One region of the Pseudomonas sp. NFX224 genome, then DNA from elsewhere that is predicted to be linked to it. Evidence: predicted binding sites of a transcription regulator. Region 1 holds the regulator's gene; the other holds the start of a gene.
What was found. Region 1 encodes sigma-54, which starts transcription at its own class of promoters, with help from an activator protein. Its sites were predicted from a motif close to ANTGGCATNNANNTTGCTNT; they were not measured.

Region 1 (3,220 bases):
GGATGACGACGACGGGTTTCCGAAAAGCGTTTGAGCAAGGTTTCCTCATCGGCATCCAGGTACAGGACATCGCACTGGATGTGCCGGCTGCGGACTTCTTCGAGCAGCTCTGGAAACCGCGATAGATGGCTGGGGAGGTTGCGCGCATCGATGGACACGGCTACCAGCGGCTGTGACAGTTCCGTGTGAATCAGCGCGCGCTCGGCCAGTTCCGGCAGCAACCCCGCAGGCAGGTTGTCGATGCAGTAGTAACCGTTGTCCTCAAGAACATCGAGGGCGGTACTTTTACCCGAGCCGGAACGACCGCTGACGATGATCAAGCGCATGATTAATGACCGTTTTGCTCGTCCAGGACAACCTGATACAAGGCTTCATTACTCGGGGCGCTGCGCAGTTTTTCGCGCACTTCCTTGCGGTCGAGCATGCTGGCGATCTGGCGTAACAACTCCAGGTGCGCATCGGTAGCGGCTTCCGGGACCAGTAAAACGAACAACAGGTCGACCGGTGCACCATCGATGGCGTCGAAATCAATAGGGGCGTCAAGGTGCATCAAGGCACTGATGGGCGAATTACAGCCCTTGAGACGGCAATGGGGGATGGCGATACCGTTGCCAAAACCGGTTGAACCGAGTTTTTCACGGGCGACCAGGCTCTCGAAGACATCCTGCATGGCCAGATCCGGCACTTCGCGATGGATGAGGTTGGCAATTTGCTCAAGGGCTTTCTTTTTACTGCCGCCCGGCACGTTCACCAGGGAACGGCCGGGGGTCAGGATGCTTTCAAGTCGGATCATGGGTTGGGAGTGTTAACGACCGGTAGCGCCCTGGAGGAGGCTCTGGGTCTTTTCCTTATGCTTTTTGAGTTGTTTATCCAGCTTGTCGGTCAGTGCGTCGATCGCCGCGTACATATCGGTATGTTCCGCGTTTGCGACCACTTCATTGCCGGGAATATGCAGCGTGGCTTCGATTTTCTGCTTCAGCTTTTCGACCGTCATCGTGACCTGCACGTTGGTGATCTTGTCGAAATGTCGCTCCAATCGTTCGAGTTTTTCGCCGATGTAGGTGCGAAGAGGTTCGGTCACTTCCAGTTGGTGTCCACTGATGTTGACTTGCATACAGCTTCTCCTTCGTTGCCAGTGCATAAAGCGGCAGACCAGATGATCTGCCACTGGAACGCTGTGGCGTGGCTCTACATCAACCGCTTGCGTTCGCTCGAAGGCGCGATCCCCAAGGATTCGCGGTACTTGGCGACGGTGCGGCGAGCCACCTGAATGCCTTGTGCCTCCAGTAAACCAGCGATCTTGCTGTCACTCAACGGCTTTTTCTGATTTTCAGCAGCAACCAGTTTTTTGATGATCGCGCGGATCGCCGTGGACGAGCATTCGCCGCCCTCGGAGGTGCTGACGTGGCTGGAAAAAAAGTATTTCAGCTCATATATGCCCCGAGGGGTATGCATGAATTTTTGCGTGGTCACCCGGGAAATTGTCGATTCGTGCATGCCAACCGCTTCGGCGATGTCATGCAGGACCAGCGGTTTCATCGCTTCATCGCCGTACTCCAGGAAGCCGCGCTGATGCTCGACGATCTGGGTGGCCACTTTCATCAGGGTTTCGTTGCGGCTTTGCAGGCTCTTGATGAACCAGCGGGCTTCCTGCAACTGGTTGCGCATGAAGGTGTTGTCGGCGCTGGTGTCGGCGCGGCGCACGAAGCCGGCGTACTGGGCGTTGACCCGCAACCGTGGCACCGACTCCTGGTTGAGCTCCACCAGCCAGCGCTCGTTGTCCTTGCGCACGATCACGTCGGGGACAACGTACTCGGCTTCGGTGGACTCGATTTGCGAGCCCGGGCGCGGATTGAGGCTCTGGACCAGTTCGATCACCTGGCGAAGCTCATCTTCCTTGAGCTTCATGCGGCGCATCAACTGGCTGTAGTCGCGACTGCCGAGCAGGTCGATGTAATCGGTGACCAAACGCTTGGCTTCGGCCAGCCAAGGAGTTTTGGCCGGCAGCTGGCGCAATTGCAGCAGCAGGCATTCGCCCAGGTTGCGGGCGCCGATGCCGGCGGGTTCGAATTGCTGGATGCGGTGCAGGACAGCTTCGATTTCGTCCAGTTCGATGTCCAGTTCCGGATCGAAGGCTTCGAGGATTTCCTCGAGCGTTTCGTCCAGATAGCCCTGATTGTTGATGCAGTCGATCAGGGTGACGGCGATCAGGCGATCGGTGTCGGACATCGGCGCCAGGTTCAATTGCCACAGCAGATGGCTTTGCAGGCTTTCACCGGCCGATGTGCGGGTGGTGAAATCCCACTCGTCGTCATCGTTGCTCGGCAGGCTGCTGGCGCTGGTCTGGTAGACGTCTTCCCAGGCGGTGTCGACCGGTAGTTCATTGGGAATACGCTCGTTCCAGTCGCCTTCCTCGAGGTTATCCACCGTCGGGGCGCTTTCCTGGTAGGAGGGTTCCTGAATTTCGGTATTGGGCTTTTGTTCGGCGTTGTCGGCCATGGGGTCGGAGTTGTCGAAGTCGTCGCCTTCTTCCTGGCGTTCGAGCATCGGATTGGACTCCAGGGCCTCCTGGATTTCCTGTTGCAGGTCCAGGGTCGACAATTGGAGCAGGCGGATGGCCTGTTGCAGCTGCGGTGTCATCGTCAGCTGCTGGCCCATTCTCAAGACTAGCGATGGTTTCATGGCAGGGGCTTAACACCTTATTTGCCGGCGCACATGCGCCATCCACTACAGGGCGCCGGAGCGCCAAACATAAGCAAATTATATGCCCGAAATCGCAGTGTTTGCCTAGAGCGCTGTAACAATAAAAAACTATTGATTTTTTATCGAGACAAGCGCTTGGTCGACTAGCCGGGACACCTCAGCGCTTACAGGCGGAACTCATGACCCAGGTAGACTTCCTTGACCAGGTCGTTGGCCAGGATGGTTTCAGCGTCACCTTCGGCGATCAGCTGACCATCGTTGACGATGTAGGCGGTTTCACAGATATCCAGCGTTTCACGGACGTTGTGGTCAGTGATCAGCACGCCAATGCCCTTGGCCTTGAGGTGATGGATGATCTGTTTGATGTCGCCCACCGAAATCGGGTCCACGCCGGCGAAAGGTTCGTCGAGCAGGATGAATTTCGGGTTGGTGGCTAGTGCCCGGGCGATTTCCACGCGGCGGCGTTCACCACCGGACAGGCTCATGCCGAGGTTGTCGCGGATGTGGCTGATGTGAA
Region 2 (3,220 bases), 2.6 Mb from region 1:
GTCGGCACATGGAGCTCAATGCGTTGCTCGGCGCCCTGGAGTTTCCGGTGCTGTCGATCGACATGGGCGGTTCCATCGTGGCGGCCAACCGTGCGGCGGCGCAGTTACTCGGTGTGCGGGTGGACGAGGTGCCGGGGATCCCGTTGTCGCGTTATGCCGAAGATTTCGATTTGCCGGAACTGGTGCGCGCCAACAAATCGCGGATCAACGGCTTGCGGGTCAAGGTCAAGGGCGATGTGTTCCTGGCGGACATCGCGCCGCTGCAATCGGAGCACGACGACAGCGAAGCGATGGCCGGTGCGGTACTGACGCTGCACCGCGCCGACCGGGTAGGTGAGCGCATCTATAACGTGCGCAAGCAGGAATTGCGCGGCTTCGACAGCATCTTCCAAAGCTCGAAGGTCATGGCGGCGGTGGTGCGTGAAGCCCGGCGCATGGCGCCACTCGATGCGCCGCTATTGATAGAAGGCGAAACCGGCACCGGCAAAGAGTTGCTCGCGCGCGCCTGTCACCTGGCCAGCCCACGAGGGCAATCGCCGCTGATGGCGCTCAACTGCGCCGGCCTGCCGGAGTCCATGGCCGAGACTGAGTTATTCGGCTACGGCCCGGGCGCCTTTGAAGGAGCGCGGGCCGAGGGCAAGCTCGGGCTGCTGGAGCTGACGGCGGGCGGTACGCTGTTTCTCGATGGCGTCGGGGAAATGAGCCCGCGCTTGCAGGTGAAGTTGCTGCGCTTTCTGCAGGACGGTTGCTTCCGTCGGGTAGGCAGCGATGAAGAGGTTTACCTCGATGTGCGGGTGATCTGCGCGACCCAGGTCGATCTTTCCGAGCTGTGCGCGCGCGGCGAGTTTCGTCAGGACCTTTATCACCGCTTGAACGTGCTGTCGCTGCACATCCCGCCGCTGCGCGAATGCCTCGACGGTTTGCCGCCGCTAGTGGAGCACTTCCTCGATCAGGCCAGTCGGCAGATCGGTTGCCCGCTGCCGAAACTGGCCCCGGCGGCCATGGACCGGCTCAGTCACTATCATTGGCCGGGCAACGTCCGGCAGTTGGAGAACGTGCTGTTCCAGGCGGTCTCCCTGTGCGATGGCGGGACCGTCAAGGCCGAACACATTCGCTTGCCGGACTATGGCGTGCGTCAGCCGCTTGGCGATTTTTCGCTGGAGGGAGGGCTGGACGAGATTGTCGGTCGGTTCGAAAAAGCCGTGCTGGAGCGCTTGTATTCCGAGCATCCGAGCAGTCGGCAACTGGGCAGGCGCCTCGGCGTTTCGCATACCACCATCGCCAACAAGTTGCGCGATTATGAGGTGGGCAAAGATTCAAATAACGCTTAGCTCTGCGTAGCAGCTGCCTCGTAGGCTCGGCAGCTGCTACAAGGCAGCGGTTGCTAGTTGCCGTAAGCGGCACAACACCGCCGGTTTTTCGTCTCCGATACAATCGCGCAAATCCCCTCTGAACCCTCAAACCCTTTGTTTACCGGCCCTCGCGCCGCGAAAAACAAGTTGGTCTGCAAATTGCTTATGCCTCGTCAGTACAGCAGTGGGCGGCAAACGTCCGGCAGGCAGAGGAAAGATTGTGGACAAGTACCTTTATGTGGCAATGACCGGCGCCAGCCAGAATGCACTGGCGCAAAAGGCTCATGCCAACAACCTCGCGAACATCTCCACCAACGGCTTCCAGAAAGACCTGGAGCAGGCGCGTTCGATGCCGGTGTTCGGCGACAGCTTTCCGGCGCGTGCGTTTGCCATGTCCGAACGACCGGCCACCGACTTCTCTCCGGGCTCTTTGGTAGAAACCGGCCGCGACCTCGATGTCGCCGTGCAGGGCAATGGCTGGCTGGCGGTGCAGAACCCCGATGGCGGCGAAAGCTATGTGCGCACCGGCAGTCTGGTGGTTGACGCCCTGGGCGTGTTGCGCGCCGGCAACGGCATGCCGGTGATCGGCAACGGCGGCCCGATCGCCGTGCCGCCCGAGCAGCAGATCGAAGTTGGTGAAGACGGCACCATCAGCATTCGTGCGATGGGCGAAGGTCCGCGCGTGATGGCGGAAGTCGATCGCATCAAGCTGGTCAATCCGGACTTCAAGAACATGACCAAGGGCCTGGACGGTTCGATCCACACCAAGGACGGCCAGCCGGCGCAAGCCGATGCCAACGTCAAACTGGTGTCCGGTTTCCTTGAGTCGAGCAACGTCAACGCCGTGGACGAGATGACCTCGGTGCTGGCCTTGTCCAAGCAGTTCGAGCTGCACATCAAGATGATGAACACCGCCAAAGAAGACGACCAGGCCATGGCTCGGGTCTTGCAGATCAGCTAATTATCAGAACGTCGCGCCGTAAAACAGGCGCACGAGGAGAATCGAATGCTTCCGGCTCTATGGGTTGCCAAAACCGGTCTGTCCGCCCAGGACACCAACCTGACCACCATTTCCAACAACCTGGCCAACGTGTCGACCACGGGTTTCAAACGTGACCGCGCCGAGTTCCAGGACTTGCTCTATCAGATCAAACGCCAGCCGGGCGCGCAGTCGACCCAGGACAGCGAACTGCCGTCGGGCCTGCAACTGGGTACCGGTGTGCGCATTGTCGGCACCCAGAAAAACTTCAACGCCGGCAGCCTGCAAACCACTGAGCAGCCGCTGGACATGGCCATCGACGGTCGCGGTTTCTTCCAGATCCTGCAACCGGACGGCACCACGTCCTACACCCGTGACGGTACTTTCCACCTGGACTCCAACGGCCAGATCGTCAACGCCAGCGGTTTCGCCCTGGAACCGGCGATTGTCATTCCGAACGACGCCCAGACCTTCACCGTCGGCAAGGACGGCACCGTGTCCATTACCGTGGCCGGCAACCCGGCTTCCCAGGTGATCGGCAACCTGCAGACTGCCGACTTCATCAACCCGGCCGGTCTGCAAGCGGTGGGTAACAACCTGTTCCTGGAAACCGCTGCCAGTGGTGCACCGCAAGTCGGTACGCCTGGCTTGGCCGGTTTCGGTACCACGCTGCAGAACACTCTGGAAACGTCCAACGTCAGCACCGTTGAAGAGATGGTCAATATGATCACCACTCAGCGCGCCTACGAGATGAACTCCAAGGTGATCTCCACCGCCGACCAGATGCTCTCGTTCGTAACGCAGAATCTGTAATCAAGTCTATGAGGCGGCCATGCGGTCGCCTGCAACACCGTGAGGTAAGGGTCATGAATCGCTTCGTCTCTGTTCT

Region 2: a site for sigma-54 is predicted at 1,499-1,518, ahead of ACNYC6_RS21125 (flagellar basal body rod protein FlgF). Genes of this name have one in related genera too.

What each region holds. Positions count from the first base shown of each region.
Region 1 covers NZ_CP183416.1:2,025,861-2,029,080, reverse strand. The annotation lists gene rapZ (RNase adapter RapZ) at 1-326, opposite strand, end outside; gene ptsN (PTS IIA-like nitrogen regulatory protein PtsN) at 329-793, opposite strand; gene hpf (ribosome hibernation-promoting factor, HPF/YfiA family) at 806-1,114, opposite strand; gene ACNYC6_RS09190 (RNA polymerase factor sigma-54) at 1,189-2,682, opposite strand; gene lptB (LPS export ABC transporter ATP-binding protein) at 2,868-3,220, opposite strand, start outside.
Region 2 covers NZ_CP183416.1:4,615,623-4,618,842, forward strand. The annotation lists gene ACNYC6_RS21120 (sigma-54-dependent transcriptional regulator) at 1-1,331, shown strand, start outside; gene ACNYC6_RS21125 (flagellar basal body rod protein FlgF) at 1,573-2,313, shown strand; gene flgG (flagellar basal-body rod protein FlgG) at 2,359-3,144, shown strand; gene flgH (flagellar basal body L-ring protein FlgH) at 3,198-3,220, shown strand, end outside.